4 regions of the Pseudoduganella sp. R-34 genome follow, and region 3 is predicted to be linked to each of the others. Evidence: predicted binding sites of a transcription regulator. Region 3 holds the regulator's gene; each other region holds the start of a gene.
The links. The regulator sigma-54, encoded in region 3, starts transcription at its own class of promoters, with help from an activator protein. The targets are predictions, from matches to a motif close to TGGCANGNAANCTGCTTT.

Region 1: the regulator sigma-54 is predicted to act here: its motif matches at 2,276-2,293, upstream of ACN9MW_RS07425 (PEP-CTERM sorting domain-containing protein).
Region 2: the regulator sigma-54 is predicted to act here: its motif matches at 2,047-2,064, upstream of ACN9MW_RS29385 (PEP-CTERM sorting domain-containing protein).
Region 4: the regulator sigma-54 is predicted to act here: its motif matches at 2,086-2,103, upstream of ACN9MW_RS03725 (TldD/PmbA family protein).

The regions. Positions count from the first base shown of each region.
Region 1 is NZ_CP184572.1:1,582,655-1,586,862, reverse strand. It holds gene ACN9MW_RS07440 (cell division ATP-binding protein FtsE) at 1-8, shown strand, start outside; gene ftsX (permease-like cell division protein FtsX) at 5-919, shown strand; gene rpoH (RNA polymerase sigma factor RpoH) at 1,244-2,134, shown strand; gene ACN9MW_RS07425 (PEP-CTERM sorting domain-containing protein) at 2,328-2,903, shown strand; gene ACN9MW_RS07420 (hypothetical protein) at 3,042-3,488, shown strand; gene ggt (gamma-glutamyltransferase) at 3,495-4,208, shown strand, end outside.
Region 2 is NZ_CP184572.1:6,376,971-6,381,178, forward strand. It holds gene ACN9MW_RS29375 (hypothetical protein) at 1-787, opposite strand, end outside; gene ACN9MW_RS29380 (helix-turn-helix domain-containing protein) at 910-1,785, opposite strand; gene ACN9MW_RS29385 (PEP-CTERM sorting domain-containing protein) at 2,118-2,687, shown strand; gene ACN9MW_RS29390 (DUF1737 domain-containing protein) at 2,779-2,967, shown strand; gene ACN9MW_RS29395 (DMT family transporter) at 3,030-3,926, shown strand; gene trmB (tRNA (guanosine(46)-N7)-methyltransferase TrmB) at 3,928-4,208, opposite strand, start outside.
Region 3 is NZ_CP184572.1:936,382-940,589, forward strand. It holds gene lptA (lipopolysaccharide transport periplasmic protein LptA) at 1-79, shown strand, start outside; gene lptB (LPS export ABC transporter ATP-binding protein) at 82-837, shown strand; gene ACN9MW_RS04400 (RNA polymerase factor sigma-54) at 847-2,343, shown strand; gene hpf (ribosome hibernation-promoting factor, HPF/YfiA family) at 2,416-2,775, shown strand; gene ACN9MW_RS04410 (enoyl-CoA hydratase/isomerase family protein) at 2,851-3,936, shown strand; gene ACN9MW_RS04415 (Lrp/AsnC family transcriptional regulator) at 3,933-4,208, shown strand, end outside.
Region 4 is NZ_CP184572.1:807,145-811,352, reverse strand. It holds gene ACN9MW_RS03730 (TldD/PmbA family protein) at 1-381, opposite strand, end outside; gene ACN9MW_RS03725 (TldD/PmbA family protein) at 398-2,032, opposite strand; gene ACN9MW_RS03720 (class I SAM-dependent methyltransferase) at 2,272-3,087, shown strand; gene ACN9MW_RS03715 (substrate-binding periplasmic protein) at 3,091-3,948, shown strand; gene ACN9MW_RS03710 (serine hydrolase) at 4,107-4,208, opposite strand, start outside.

The sequences.
Region 1 (4,208 bases), 650 kb from region 3:
CCGCATGAGCACCTGGCTGCGCCACCACCTGTTCGCCCTCGGCTCTGCACTGGTGCACGTGCGCCGGGCGCCGGGTTCTTTCCTGTTCAATATCCTGGTGGTCGCGATTGCGCTGGCCCTGCCCTTCATGGGCGTGACCTTGCTCGACAATGTACGGCCGATGTCGGAGCAGATGGCGGTCGAGCCTGAACTCAGCGTCTTCATCAAGGCCGACACGCCGCGCGAACAGGCCACCGGGCTGGCCTCCTCGCTGCGCAACATTGCACCGACGGCCAAGATCATCTTCACTTCGCGCGAAAAAGCGCTGGAACAGCTCAATGCCAAGAGCGGCTTGTCCGACGTGGTCGCCACCCTGGGCGAGAATCCGCTGCCGGACAGCTACGTGGTGAAGCTGAACGCCTTCCAGGACGCGGCCGAAGGCAGCAAGATCGACAGCATCGCCGACCAGATGCGCGCCCTGCCGGGCGTGGAATCGGTGCAAGTCGATTCGGCCTGGGTAAAACGGCTGGCTGCCCTGCTGGGCGTGCTGCGCCTGGCCCTGCTCCTGCTGGCCGCCACGCTGGCCACGGTGGTGGTGGCGGTAGTGTTCAATACCATACGCCTGCAAGTGATGACCCAGCGCGAAGAAATCCTGGTGTCCAAGCTGATCGGCGCCAGCGACAGTTTCATCCACCGCCCCTTCTATTACACCGGCGCCCTGCTCGGCCTGTGTGCCGGCGGCGTGGCCCTGGGCGGCGTGGCGCTGGCCCTGCAGCCCCTCAACCGGGCCATTGCAGAGTTTGCAAGACTGTATGCCTCCGAATTCCAGCTGGCTCCGCTCGATCCCCTGGGCACGGCCGGCCTGCTGGCCCTGTCCGCCGGCCTCGGCCTGATCGGCGCCCTGCTCTGCGTCCAGCGTCATCTTTCCAGGCTAAATTGAAAGTTGAAAGTCGGGGTCAGGTCTGGCAATCCGCCACAATGTGGCGGATTGCCAGACCTGACCCCGACTTTCAACTTCATCGTGCGTACCCGCACGGAGCCGCGCCCCTGCCCGCCTTATCCTGACTTTGATCCAACGCAAGGAATAGCGCTTTGCCGATAGTGTTTTTGCTATCAGAGCCATAAAATCCCAGCAATTGGCACTCACCAAGGGAGAGTGCTAATATATGTTCAGAACGGCATGATAGAGGTTAAGAATCATTTAAGTTCTGTCGTGCATGCTGGTAACTCTGAAAAGCATTCCCTTCAAGCGAGGATAGACAAGATGACCGCAACAAACGCACTGGCACCTGCCGGCAGCAACGCGCTGACCCTTGGCTTCAGCGGGAGCCTGGGCAACCTGGACGCTTATATCTCGGCTGTCAATCGCCTGCCCATGCTGACCCATGAGGAAGAAGTGGCGCTGGGCAAGAGCCTGAAGGAAAAGAACGATATCAAGGCCGCGGAAACGCTGGTGACTTCTCACCTGCGCCTGGTGGTGTCGATCGCGCGCGGCTACCTGGGCTATGGCCTGCCGCACGGCGACCTGATCCAGGAAGGCAATATCGGCCTGATGAAGGCAGTCAAGCGCTTCGACCCCGACCAGGGCGTGCGCCTGGTATCCTATGCCATGCACTGGATCAAGGCTGAAATCCACGAATACATCTTGAAGAACTGGCGCCTGGTCAAAGTGGCCACCACCAAGGCCCAGCGCAAGCTGTTCTTCAACCTGCGCAGCCACAAGCAGGGGCTCGACGCCATGTCGCCGGCGCAAATCGACGAACTGGCCAAGACCCTGGACGTGAAGCGCGAGGACGTGATCGAGATGGAAACCCGCCTGAGCGGCCGTGACATCGCGCTGGAAGCGCCGTCCGACGACGAAGACGACAAGTTTTCGCCCATCGCCTACCTGTCCTCCGACAATATGGAGCCGACCAAGGTGCTGGAAGCGGAACAGGTGGTGCGCCTGCAGTCCGAAGGCCTGGAAACCGCCCTGTCCAAGCTCGACGCCCGTTCGCGCCGCATCGTCGAGGCACGCTGGCTGGCCAACGACGATGGTTCGGGCGCCACGCTGCATACGCTAGCGGAAGAGTTCGGCGTGTCGGCCGAGCGCATCCGCCAGATCGAAGCGGCTGCGCTGAAGAAAATGAAGGGTGCGCTGGCCGCCTACATGTAAGCCTGCACCCTCCGGCAAAAGCACCGATTCCGCAAGGGTCGGTGCTTTTTTTACTTTTGGGCAAGCTTCTTAATGTCGGGAATTTTTACATTCCACATCGCAACTATCGCTAAGCCCTTGATATGGCTGAGTTTGAATTCCTGGCATAGCGATTGCTTAGTAACTCTCAAGCACACTCACTGAGGAGTTACCCATGTTCAAGAAGCTTGCATTGACCGCAATTTGCGCCCTGACAGCCAGCTTGGCCGTTGCAGGCCCGACCAAAGACGGACAAACCTACGGCAATCCACTGGCATTGACGGTTGATTCGGTAATCAGTGCTGGCTGGAATCCTGACGGTGAATCGGTTTGGACCTTTGCCGACTGGATTCACGTAAAAGACCTGGAGGTCCTGTACGTGACGGTGAGCGTCGACACCACCTTCGACTTTGGCATTACGCCGCCAAATGGCGGCAGCGTCCAGGATTTCGACTTCGACCTCTTCCTCGACAACGTTGGGGTGGCCAAGACCCTCCCCAAGCCCAGCAGCTATTCCGCTTACTGGGACGAAGTTTCCCTGACGGCGGGCGTCGTCCACACCTTCAAGCTCAATTCGCTGAACGTGCACGACAACAATACCAATGTCGAATTCAAAGTCATGGCCAACAGCGCCAATGCGCCGACCGACCCGGGCGTTCCCCCGCAAGAGGTTCCGGAACCCGCTTCCTTGGCACTGCTTGGCGTCGGCCTGATGGGCTTGGGGATAGTCCGCCGCCGCCGCACACAATAAGTTGTGAAAACCAACTATAAAAACTGGCGCCCTCCGGGGCGCTTTTTTTTCGGCGCGACCATACTGTTGAGTGGACTCAACAGTGCAACACGATAGTTTGTAATTTGCTAAGCTGTTCCCAGGCCAGAGGAGAACATCATGCAAGCTAGACTGATCTGTCTGGGCATGGCGGGCCTGGTCCTCGCTATTGCCGCCGCCTGCGGCTCGACCCGCAGCACTGCCGAGGATGCAGCCAGCCGCCCGGCACCACGCACCAGCGCCAGCTACGTCCTGGCACAAGGGGAAATCGTCAAGCTGGCCCCTGCAGTCACGCTCAAGCTCGAGCGTGTCAATGACAGCCGCTGTAAAAAAGGCGCAGTCTGCGTCTGGGCTGGATACATCAGCTACAGCTTCGTGCTGAGCGACCAGCAAGGCAGCTCCAGCTTCGTGCTGGCGGACGCCATGCCGGGGGCCAGCAAGACCGTGACGCTTAATGGGCTGACCTTCACGCTGCTGGGGATGGAGCCGGCAGAACCGCCGTCGCTGAAGGCACCGGCGCCGGATTATCGGGTAAGCTTGCGGGTAAATATTTCCCAGCCAACATAGCTGCCCATGACGCCACATGCCCTGCCCCGACGACTGACGTCCACCATCATCCTTGCGCTGGCGTTCGGCGCCCCGGCCTGGGCCAAGACCCCGGTTGCCAGCGGCACCGGCGGCGCCGTGGCGACCATCAGCGAGCCGGCCTCGCAGGCCGCGCTGGCGATCCTCGACAAAGGCGGCAACGCGGTCGATGCGGCAGTGGCGGCGGCGGCCACGCTGGGCGTGACCGACCCGTTCAGCTGTGGCGTGGGCGGCGGCGGCTTCATGGTGATTTACCTGGCCAGGGAAAACCGCGTCATCACGCTCGACCATCGCGAGGTGGCGCCGGCATCGTTCCAGTCCAACGCTTTCGCGCCGGATGGCAAGGCGATGGATTTCGAGACCGCGGTCGCCAGCGGCATGGCCGTTGGCGTGCCGGGCACGGTGCGCGGCTGGCATGATGCGCTGGACCGCTACGGCACCATGTCGTTCAAACAGGTGCTGGCCCCGGCCATCAAGGTGGCCCAGGATGGCTTCCGGCTGAACGCCAATTTCGTGGCGCTGGTCACGGAAAATGAGAAGAAGTTCGCGCTGTTCCCTGACACCGCGGCGCGCTATATGCGGGACGGCAAGGCACTGCCGGCCGGCACCCTGCTGCGCAATCCCGACCTGGCCAAGACCTACCGCCTGCTGTCCGCCGGCGGCGTGAAAGCCTTCTATTCGGGCAAGCTGGCGCAGGCGATT
Region 2 (4,208 bases), 1.4 Mb from region 3:
TGCGCGCCATAGCGCGATGCAAGCTGCCAAGCAGCAGCAGGCCGGCCAGCAGCATCAGGACCGGCGCCAACTCCGGCACCGGCGACAGCAGCGCCGCTTGCTGCGCGAAGGTTGCCGCATTGCTGGCAATCGCCACGATCTCGCCCGCATCGTTGATATCTTCCGTATAACGAAAGCTCCAGCCGTCCCAGCCGCTTCTGTCCCACAGCGTGTTCAGGTCGTATGTCTGCCCACCGGAAAACAGCATGCCGTGCTGCGTGCCTTCCCAATAGCCGACGGCCACGCCTGCGTTGTTGATGGCGGTGGCGTAGCCGGGGCCGTAGGTCTCCAGCACTTCGCCTTTCCAGATTGTGCCATGGGCCTCGGTAATATCGCTACCGCTGCCGCCGGCCGCCCAGCCCTTGTCGTTGATGTCGCGCGCCCACGAATAGCCCGCATCGGGCAGATCGTGATAAGCGCCGTCCTGCCAGACTCCGGCATGATCCCCTGCGCGCGAGAGGCCGACAACCTGCTCCTGGTCACCATTTTCACCATCCACTGCACGTGCCATCGCGACAATCGTGCCCTTGTTATTGATGGAAACCGCCGTTCCGCCATGAACGCCCGCGTCGAATGTGATGGGCTGCCGTCCCGATTGCCAGATCATCGGTTGGGCGCCGGATGATCCCACCAGCTGGCCAGCGTCATTCATATCGGTGAGGATCGCTTCTTCGCTGCTGTCCGTCAGGCATTCCAGTCCGCTGCCGCGGCGCCTGGGCAGCAGCGAGTAATGGCTAGGCAAGGACAAGACCGCACAATCGGGCAACCGGTTTCATGGCATCCTCCAGCCAAGGCACAGGAGCCAATGGTGGACTTGCCCCGTCAGCGGCGCGCGCTGAGCTTCTAATCGTGCGCGGCACAGCGATAGGGTCAGGACTTGAGTCCGCTCACAAGCTGGCGGTAGCGGCCGGGCGGCGCCCCGACGGCTTCGCTGAAACGGTGGCTGAAATGGCGAAGGTCGGCGTAGCCGCACGCTTCGGCGACTTGCTGCAGCGGCAGGCGCCCTGCGCGCAACAGGCCGCGCGCACGCTCGATGCGGCGTGCTGCAATCCAGGCCGACGGCGGCATGCCGAAGCTGATGCGGAACATGCGGGCCAGATGGAATTCCGACATGCACGCCAGTTGCGCCAGCATGCCGAGGGTGATGTTCTGGTCGAAGTGGGTTTCGATGTATTCGTGCAAGCGGCGGCGCACCAGCGGCGCCAGCCCTCCGCGCAAGCGCAGGCCAGGCCTGGTCATCGATTGCGATTGCAGCAGCTCGCTCAAGGCCTCGTGCGTGATTTCATTGGCGCGCAGCAGCTGGTCGGCGTCGTCCCACGGCTGCTGCAGCAACTCGCCGCATAGTTGCACCAGGCGCTGGTTCTCGAAATAGGTCTTGTCCTGCAAGGTGAGTTCGCGCGGCTCGCGATCCAGCTCCGCCACGGCGCGCTGCGTGAAATGCTCCGGCATGAAGTACACGTGCAGCATGCGCAACTGGCCGCGCACCACCCACTCCGATTCGTGCCAGTCCGGCAGGGAGCACAGGCGCTGTGGCGCGCCATACTGCCCCGGCAAGCCTTCGCGCTCGACTTCGTAGCCGCCGCCCAGGTAGCAGGACAAGGTGTGGTGGCCCGGCTGGCGATACTCGGTGAACGCCTCCGGCGTGCTGCGATGCCAGACCGCAGCCGCCAGCCCGTCGCCCAGCCACGCAAAACGCTCCAGCGTGGCATCGGTGCCGGACATGGTGCGGAACACGGCGTGCGACATCGCATCGCCCGGCTTGCCCGCCAGCGCCGCGCGCGCCGCCGCCCCCACGCGCTTGCGCGGAGCGGCATCCTCAAGTTGTCCAGTCAGTGGCTTCACGCCGAAAAGTCTAGCACGGCCATTCCCATCCGGCCGGCCGCCCCTCCGATTTGCGCAAGATCAGACAAGGGGACCTGGGCTCGCCGCCGCTAGTGTCGGGAAAATTTACAGCGTCGACCAGCCGTGAAACCACTTATCGATAAGAATCAGTTATTTGCTGGCGCAGGGTATAAAAATTGCTTATTGCATTTGAAGCAATGCTGTCAACTTTCCTACTGTTTTGAAAGGAATTATCGATGAAGAAGTTCGCTTGCCTGGCAGCCCTGTCACTCGCTATCTCCGCAGCACAAGCAGCGCCGATCCAGCTTGACCTGACCAGCGGCGCCTTCGCCAACAACAATGGCTCGGCTGTTGTCGACACTTATACGGAAGACGGCTTTCGCCTCCGCACGGTGCGTGCCGGCGACCATTTCGATCCCTTGTTTATCGGCGATATCGGCATCCACAACGGCTTCCAGAACGCCGACGACGTGAGTTGGGTCATCGACTTCTTCGGGGCCAGCTTCAACCTGGTCAACATCAATATCGCCGCCTATGCCGATGGCGCGTCGTCGATCACGGTGAGCGGTTCCAACGGCGCGACGCAAACCTTGTCCGGCACCGGCACCCTGGCCATCGCCGGCATGGGCAACGTGACCTCGGTCGTTTTCAATATCGACCAGGACGGCGGGACGCAAGGCTTTGGCTTTTCCGAGATTAACGTCGACACCACGCCTGTGCAACAAGTGCCCGTGCCGGGCACGCTGATGCTGCTTGGCCTCGGCTTGTCCGCACTGGGCGTTTCGCGCCGCCGCACTTCGAAGTAGGCAGGAAGAACCAGCCAGCGTGCGGCATTCCGCGCGCTGGTTCATAATACCTGGCACCAGAACTGTTACCGCCTAGTGAAGTGCCTGCCCCATGAATACACCTCCAGACGACCTGCCAATTTACCGAGTCCTGACTGGCCCCGACGATTCGAAGTTTTGCCGGCGAGTCAGCGAAGCGCTCGCACTTGGCTATCAACTTTACGGTTCGCCTTCCTTGACCTTTAACGGCGAGACGGTCATCGTGGCCCAGGCCGTCCTTTGGCCCACGGCCAAGTCTTAGCCGGAACAAACAGCAAGTTCAGACAACTGCCGGTGCGCGGCAAGCGGCACACTGGCAGGACGATGAATACTGCCCTCTACCTCACCACGGTGCTCATCTGGGGCACCACCTGGATCGCGATCAAATTCCAGCTCGGCGTCGTCGCAGCGCCGGTGTCGATCGCCTATCGTTTCTGGATCGCGGCGCTGGTGCTGATGCTGATCCTGCTCGCGCGCAGGCAGCAAGTCCTGCCGCCGCGTTCCGCCTGGCGCTACCTGCTCGCGCAGGGGCTTGCGCTGTTCTGCTGTAACTTCCTGTGCTTTTACTACGCCACGATGTGGGTGCCGAGCGGCCTGGTGGCGGTGGTGTTTTCGACCGCGCCGATCTGGAATGCGATCAATGGCCGTCTCTTCATGAAGCGGCCGATCCGGCCGCAAGTCATGGGCGGCGCGGTGCTGGGACTGGCAGGCATCGTGCTGCTGTTCCTGCCTTCCATGCAGGGGCACTGGAACGATGCCGGCATGCTGGCCGGCCTGGGACTGGCCCTGCTTGGCACGCTGTGCTTCTCGACCGGCAACCTGCTCTCGAGCCGCATGCAGGCGCTGGGCATGCAGCCCTGGCTGACCAACACCTGGGCCATGCTGTGCGGCGCCGCCATCCTGACGCTTGGCGCGCTGGCGCTCGGCATGCCGTTCAACTTCGACCCAAGCCCGCGCTATGTCGGCGCATTGCTCTACCTGGCCGTGCCGGGATCGGTGATTGCCTTCACGGCTTACCTGCTGCTGGTGGGGAGAATCGGTCCGGACCGCGCGGCTTACTGCACGGTGCTGTTCCCCGTGGTGGCGCTGACGGTGTCCACCGTCTTCGAGGGATACCAGTGGAGCAGCATGGCCCTGGCCGGGCTGCTGCTGGTCATCGGGGGGAATTTGCTGGCCTTTATGCCGGCGCGTGCCAAAGCACAGGCGCCGGCGGCAGCCTAGATCATTTCTTGGTGAATACCAGGTCCCAGACGCCGTGGCCCAGTTTCAGGCCGCGGTTTTCGAACTTGGTCAGCGGGCGGTAGGCCGGCTGCGGCGCGTAGCCTGCAGCGGTGTTCTGCAGCGCCGGCTCGGCGCTCAGCACTTCCAGCATCTGCACCGCGTAATCTTCCCAGTCGGTCGCCAGGTGGATATAGCCTCCCGGCGCCAGGTGCTCGCACAGGGTTTTCACGAATGGGGCCTGGATCAGGCGGCGCTTGTTGTGGCGCGCCTTGTGCCATGGGT
Region 3 (4,208 bases):
GCCCGGCGGCGGTCGCGGCACCATGGTGATCCAGCCGACCCGTACCGAACCCCCAGCGACGCCGACGGAGAAGAAGTAAGCATGCAAGCAAATAACTGCGCCAGCACGCTGGTCGTGCGCGGCCTCCAGAAAACCTATGGCAAGCGCCAGGTGGTGCACGACGTTTCGCTGCAAGTCGATTGCGGTGAAGTGGTCGGCCTGCTCGGTCCCAACGGTGCCGGCAAGACTACCTCTTTCTACATGATCGTCGGCCTGGTGGCTTCCGATGCAGGCACCATCGATATCGGCGGCACCGACGTGTCGAGCCTGCCGATCCACAAGCGCGCCACGCTGGGCCTGTCCTACCTGCCGCAGGAAGCTTCGGTGTTCCGCAAGCTGACGGTGGAAGAAAACATCCGTGCCGTGCTGGAACTGCAGAAGGTGGACGGCAAGCCTCTGCCCAAGGCGGAAATCAAGCAGCGCCTGGAATCGCTGCTGGCCGACTTGCAAATCGAGAAGCTGCGCGAGAACCCGGCCCTGTCGCTGTCGGGTGGCGAGCGCCGCCGCGTGGAAATTGCGCGCGCCCTGGCCACCAACCCGCGCTTCGTGCTGCTGGACGAACCGTTTGCCGGCGTGGATCCGATCGCCGTGATCGAAATCCAACGTATTGTGCGTTTCCTGAAGGAGCGCAATATCGGTGTGCTGATCACCGACCATAATGTGCGTGAGACCCTCGGCATTTGCGACCGCGCCTACATCATCAACCAGGGCGCCGTGCTGGCCTCGGGCCGCCCGGACGACATCATTGCCAACGAATCCGTTCGCCGCGTCTACCTCGGCGAACACTTCCGCATGTAAACGAAGGCCATGAAACAAACACTGCAACTGCGAACCTCGCAACACCTGGCGCTGACGCCGCAGCTGCAACAATCCATCCGCCTGCTGCAGCTGTCCACGCTGGAGCTGCACCAGGAGTTGGAACAGCTGCTTGGCGACAATCCCATGCTGGAGCGCCTTGACGACCCGCTCGACCACTCGGTACGGCTGCTGGCCGATGGCGCCATCAGCCAGGGCAACGGCAATGGCACCGAAGCTCCCGCCACGCCTTCGGCTGAAGGCCCGCAAGGCGAGGGCGGCGAAGCCCCGGCCGCTGCCGGCGAAAGCGATACCTATGAAGGCGGCGACCATGAAGCCGGCAACGGCAGCGACGACGCCGACTGGAGCGCCAGCGCCGGCAGCAAATCCGCCGACGACGAAGACAGCCGCCCGCAACTGGAAGCTTCCGGCTGCACGCTGCGCGAACACCTGCTCGAGCAGATGCGCGTCACCGTGCAGGAGCCGCGCGACCGCGCGCTGATGGAACTGATCATCGATGCGCTGGACGAGAACGGCTACCTGGAAGAGCCGCTGGAAGAAATCCACGAGCGCCTGCCGCCCGAGCTGGAAATCGAACTGGACGACCTGCGCTGCAGCCTGGTGCTGCTGCAAAGCTTCGATCCGCCCGGCGTCGCCGCACGCAATGCCTCCGAATGCCTGGCGCTGCAGATCAGGCGCATGCCCGGCGTGCCGCTGGTGACGCGCCGCATGGCGCTGACCATCGTCGAGAAGCACCTGACCTGGTTCGCCCAGCGCGAGTTCACCAAGCTGAAGAAAGCGCTCGACTGCGACGATGAAGACTTGCGCGAAGCACAGTGCGTGATCCGCCAGTGCAACCCGCATCCGGGCGCCGAATTTGCGTCAGGCGAGTCAGACTACGTGGTGCCGGACGTGATCGTGAAAAAGGGCCGCGGCGGCTGGATCGTCACCCTGAACAACGACGTGGTGCCGCGCCTGCGCGTGAACGCGCTGTATGCCAACCTGCTCAAGCAAGGCAAGAGCGAGTCGCAGATGAATGGCCAGCTGCAGGAGGCCAAGTGGTTGATCAAGAATATGCGCCAGCGCTTCGACACGATCCTGCGCGTCGCGGAAGCGATAGTAGAAAGACAAAAGAACTTTTTCAGTCATGGCGCAGTGGCCATGAGACCCCTTGTGTTGCGTGAAATTGCTGATACACTGGGACTACACGAGAGCACTATTTCTCGCGTAACAACTCAAAAATATATGCTCACCCCGCATGGCATGTTTGAGTTGAAATATTTCTTTGGTAGCCACGTCGCGACCGAAGCCGGGGGGGAGGCTTCCTCGACTGCGATACGGGCACTGATCGTGCAATTGACAGGAGCAGAAGACCCGAAAAATCCTTTATCCGACAGTAAGATTGCGGACATGCTGGGTGAACAAGGCATGGTGATTGCGCGACGGACTGTTGCCAAATATCGAGAAGCGTTGAAGATCCCTCCAGTTAGCCTCCGCAAATCGTTGTAGTGCAGTGCATGGGTTCCTCTGTGCGTTTCGGCGTGCACGAACTCGAGAGCGACATCATCTTTAGGAGTGTGTATGAATCTCACCATCAGTGGACATCATGTCGAAGTGACCCCAGCCATTCGCGAGTACGTGCAGAACAAGCTGGAACGAGTCAAGCGCCATTTCGATCAAGTAATCGATATTGCTGTCATCCTGACTGTAGATAACCTCACCGAGAAAGAGAAACGCCAGAAAGCCGAAATCAACCTGCGCATGTCTGGCAAAACTGTTTACGTCGAAAGCCTGTCGCAAGACCTTTACGCCGCCATCGATACCCTGATTGATAAACTGGATCGCCAGGTCATGAAATACAAGGACCGTGTGCAGAACCACAGTCATGCGGCCATCAAGCATTTCCCGGATACGTATGAGGCACCACCCACCGCCATGTAAAGGACTGGCCGTGCAGCACACCAAAGGGCGCAATTGGCGCCCTTTTTTGCGACCAGTGTGCGTTAGAATATTTGCATGAGCGAACACGTACACACCCAACTCTCCAACGGTACCGGCTTCATCACGCTGGACCGCCCCAAGACCCTCAATTCACTGTCCCTCGACATGGTGCGCGCGATGACGCAGGCGCTGCTGGCATGGCGCGACGATGCGTCGGTGGCGGCGGTCGTGGTGCGCAGCAGCAGCGAACGCGCGCTGTGCGCAGGCGGCGATATCCGCTTCTTCCACGACGTCGGCCGCGGCAATACGCAAGGCGGCAGCGCGCTGCTGGAAGACTTCTTCACCGAAGAATATGCGCTGAACCATTTAATCCATTTCTACCCCAAGCCTTATGTGGCGCTGATGGATGGCGTGGTGATGGGCGGCGGCATGGGCATCGCGCAGGGCGGGCCGGAGTGCGGCGTGCGCATCGTCACGGGCCGTACCAGGATGGCGATGCCCGAGGTGAACATCGGCCTGTTTCCCGACGTGGGCAGCAGTCACTTCCTGTCGCATGCGCCGGGCCAGCTTGGCATGTGGCTCGGCCTCACCGGGCTGACGGTCGGCGCCGCGGATGCGCTCTACCTCGACCTGGCTGACTACTTCGTGCCGGAAACTGAACTGGCCGGACTGGCCAAGCTGTTCGAGTCGACGCCCGGCAAATCGTTGCGCGATGCTGTCGCGGTCTTTGCCTGCCCGCACAACGCCTTCGCCGGCGACAGCGAACTGGAAGCGCAGCGTGCCCTGATCGATCAGCATTTCTCGGCGGGCTCGGTACCCGCCATCATGGATTCGCTGCGAGGCGACAGCACGCCTTTCGCGCAGAAATCGCTGAAGGCAATGGAATTGCGCTCGCCGCTGATGATGAGCGTGACCCACGAGCTGCTGAAGCGCGGCGCGTCGCTGGGCGTGTCCGACTGCTTGCGCATGGAGCGCAACCTGGTGCGCCGCAACTTCGAACACGGCGAGATTTTCGAGGGCGTACGCGCCCTGGTGATCGACAAGGACAACCAGCCGCAGTGGAATCCCGCAACGCTGGCCGAAGTGACGCCCGCCATGGTGGAGCGCTTCTTCGAACCATGCTGGCCGGCCTGGGCGCACCCCTTGCGCCACCTCGCATGAGGGATCTGGACCGGATCGACCGGGGCATCCTGAATATCCTGCAAGAAGATGCCAGCACGCCGTTGCGCGAGATCGCGGAGCGCGTGCATTCGTCGGTCGCGACCTGCCAGCGCCGCATCGAAAGGCTGCGCAACGACGGCGTGCTGGTCAAGGCTGTCGCGCTGGTTGACCGCGCGCTTGCCGGGCGGCCCCTGACGGTATTCGTGTCGGTCGAACTGGAGAAGCAGAATACCGACATCCTCAAGCAGTTCGAGCACCGCATGCGTTCCGAG
Region 4 (4,208 bases), 130 kb from region 3:
CTGCGCGCGGTACTCAGGATTGATCGCGTCGGTCGACTTGCTGAAGGTGTCGGAGCCCTTGAACGCCTGCTTGTCCGGCGTCGGCATGAACTCCGGATTTTCCGGCGCCAGTTTTGCCAGTTCTTCCGCGCGCTGCACGGCTTTCGCCAGCGACTTGTCGTCAAACTCGTTGATGACTGCCGTGCCCTGCTTCTTGCCGAAGGCGACCGCCACGGACAGCTGGGTATTTTCCACCAGGCCGGCAGTCGACACGGCATTGCGCGCATAGCGGATATTGCCGGTGCGGCTGCCGTTGATGGTGACGATGCACTCATCGGCTTTGCTCAGCGACATGACCTTGTCGGAGATGCGCTTGGTCTCTTCCTGATTCAGGATCTTCATTCGTAGTCCTTTCGCCTTAGCCGATCTTGCGGGCAGTGTTGATCACGTTGATGCCGTTGAATCGCGAAGTTGACGAACCGTGCGACACCGCGCTCACCTGCATCGGCTGGCCTTTGCCGTCGAAGAAAGAGCCGCCCATGCGCCAGTCGCGCTCATCGCACATGGCGGTGCAGGCGTTCCAGAACTCCTGGGTATTCGACTGGTAAGCCACGTCTTCCAGCATCTGGCCGATCTTGCCGTCCTTGATCTCGTAGAACATCTGGCCGCCGAACTGGAAGTTGTAGCGCTGCTGGTCGATCGAGAAGGAACCGGCCCCCACGATGTAGATGCCCTTCTTCACGTCTTTCACCAGTTCGTCCGGGGTCATCTTCTTCTTGCCAGCCTTGAGCGAAACGTTAGGCATGCGCTGGAACTGCACATTGCTCCAGGAGTCCGCGTACGAGCAGCCGTGCGATTCTTTCTCGCCGATCACCGCCGCCTGGTCGCGCGTAGCCTGGTAATTCACCAGGATGCCGTCCTTGATGATGTCCCACTTCTTGCACTTGACGCCTTCGTCGTCGTAGCCGACCGCCCCCAGCGAACCCTGGATGGTTTTGTCTGCCTCGATGTTGACCAGGTCCGAACCGTACTTGAATTTCTTCGACTGCTGCTTGTCCAGGGTCGCGAAGGAAGTGCCGGCGAAGTTGGCCTCGTAGCCCAGCACGCGATCGAGTTCGGTCGGGTGGCCGACGGATTCGTGGATGGTCAGCCACATATGTTCCGGCGACAGCACCAGGTCGTACTTGCCCGGCTCGACCGACTTGGCGGTCAGCTTTTCCTTGGCCTGGCGGCCGGCGGCCTTCGCATCCTCGACCAGGTCATAGGTACGGTTGTACAGCGTGGCGACGCCGCCCGCTGCCTTGATCTTGTCTTCCTTGCGGCCGTCCAGGTATTCATAGCCCATGCCGACCGGGGTGCCCAGGTCGGAACGGCTGCGGAACTTGCCGGTCGACTTGTCAACGGCCGTGGCGAAGAACGGCACCCACAGGCGATGCAGGTCCTGGTCGATATAGGAACCGTCGGTGGAAGCGAAGTACTTCTGCTGGTTAACCTGGAACAGCAAGGACTGGATGAACGAAGCGCCGGCTTCCAGCGCGCCCTTGTTGGCGGTGATCAGCAGGTCGGCCTTCTCCTTGATCGGCACGGTGCGCCAGTCCTTCTTGATCGGGGTCGCCCACGACACTTCGCCCACGCCCGGCGTCGGCGCCAGCTGCACGCCGGCTGCCTGCAGCTTGGCGTTCGCCTTGGCGATGGCGACCGCCTGGCGCGCCGCGCCGGCCACGCCGTCCGGCGACATGTCGCTGGTGGCGGCAAAGCCGTAGGCGCCGTTGGCGATCACGCGCACGCCCACGCCAGCGGATTCGGTATTGGTGACGTTTTCGATGTTCAGGTCACGGGTCGTGATGAACTGGTTCAGGTAGCGGCCGATGCGCACGTCGCAGTAGCTGGCGCCGGCCTGGGTGGCCGCGGTCAGCGCGGTATCTGCCAGCATCTTCTTGAACTTCACTTCCACGGGCTTTACCAGCTCGTCGGCCGCAATGGCGCGGCCAAAAGGCATCATCATGGCAGCCATTGCACCGCCGCTCATGTTGAGGAATGCACGTCGTTCCATAGTCTCTCCAGGGTTATCGTTTTTACCTAAGACAGCTTGCAGGGATCAAATCGTACGCAATTTTTATGCCATTGTGTAAAGCTTGTACAAAGCTGAAACATATCCGCAAAAAGTGTCCGGGCAGTGTCCGCACACCGTCCGCGCGGACACTTGACCGGGCGGCCAGCTTGCACGATCATCAAGTCCCGGGCGACCGGAGCCGCTGCGTCGCCTGCCCAACGAAAAAAGGAGACTCCTGAATGAAACAGTACGTCCTGGCCGGCCTGCTGGCCGTTGGCTTTACCGGTTTTTCCGGCGTTGCACTGGCAGATCCTGCCCTGAAAGCTGCAATCGCCAGCCCTACCCGCAACGCGGACAACGTCAAACGCGACCAGTACCGCCATCCTTACGAGACCCTGACCTTCTTCGGCATCAAGCCGAACATGACGGTGGTCGAACTGTCGCCGGGCGGCGGCTGGTACACCGAAATCCTGGCCCCTTACCTGCGCGACCAGGGCAAGCTGATTACCGCCGGCTCCAGCCCGCAATCGGCCGACGAACGCGTGCGCAAGTCGGCTGAACGCTTCCAGGAGTTCCTGGCCAAGCAGCCGGGCCGCGACAAGGTGGTGCTGGGCGCCTTCGAACCGGGCAACGGCGTATACACTTACGCGCCGAAAGGCAGCGCCGACATGGTGCTCACGTTCCGCAACATCCATAACTGGATCGGCACCGGCGACGAGAACATGAAGAAGCTGATGGCCAGCATCTACGACACGCTGAAACCAGGCGGTATCTTCGGCGTGGAGGAACACCGCCTGCCGTCCGCCATGACCCAGGATGCCAAGGCCAGTACCGGCTATATGCACGAAGCCTATGTCATCAAGATGGCCGAACAGGCCGGCTTCAAGCTGGTGGCAAAGTCTGAAGTCAACGCCAATGCCAAGGATGACGCCAACCACGAGAACGGGGTGTGGGCCTTGCCTCCGACCTTCACCAACAAGGACAAGGACCGCGCCAAGTACGCTGCCATTGGCGAGAGCGACCGCATGACGCTGAAGTTCGTCAAGCCGCAGTAATCAGTGCTGAAAAAGCTGCAACGCTCTGCCGCCGGCTTGCTGCTGGCGGCAGCATCCACCCTGGCCAATGCGGGCGACGCGGCCAATGCGCCGCTGATGCGCTTCGTCCTGCCCTCGGTCACGCCTGGCTCCGAGGTACAGGTCACCTACTTTCACCTGCTGCTGCGCCTCGCGCTGGAAAAGACCGACGGCCCCTTCTCCATCGAGTTCTATCCCCACGAACTGACCAGCCCGCGCCGCGCCCTGGAACTCAAGCGCAATGGCGTCATCAACATCATGTGGGACGGCACCAACGCCGAGCGGGAACGCGACCTGCTGCCGATTCGCATCTCCCTGGTGCGCGAGCTGAACGACTATCGCGTCTTCATGATCCGCAAGGAGGATGAAGCCCGCTTCCGCGAGGTTCGCAGCCTGGGCGACCTGCGCAAGCTCGTTGCCGGCGCGGGCGTCAACTGGCCTTCGGTGGATGTGTTGCGCCACAACCGCTTGCCGGTTGAAACGACGGTCAATTACAGTTCGCTGTTCCCGATGCTGAAAGCAAAGCGCTTCGACTACATGCCGCGCGGCGTGCACGAGGCCTGGGCCGAGGAAAAGGTGTATGGGAAGGATGGATTGATGGTGGAACCGACGATCTTCCTGCATTACCGCGTACCGTTCTATTTCTTTGTCAGCAAGGACAACAAGGCGATGGCGGAGCGGGTGGAGCGAGGCTTGAAACTTGCGCAAGCCGATGGCAGTTTCGACAAGCTGTTGAACGGCTACCCGGCTTTCCAGCGCGCCCTGGGGGAGATCGCGGCGCGCAAGCGCAAGGTATTTGAACTGGAGCTTCCTAGCGGGATTGCAGGCGGCTCATCAAGGTGACAAAGCCGTATCCGGCAACGAAAAGACCGCCCAAGACGACGGCAATTGAAACGATCAGGCTAGTCATTCATTCTCCCAAGTGCACAAACCAGCCGCTATTATGCTGCATGCGCACATGAATGATTCTCACACTTCGTTTCAAGTTTGTCGGAATTTTGTCATTTTTTCACCGGAGTAAAGGACAAATCGGCGAAGTCATAGCTGAAATCAGTCTCGGTGGACACTGGCGCCATCTTCATGCGATCAATGGAACCGTCCGG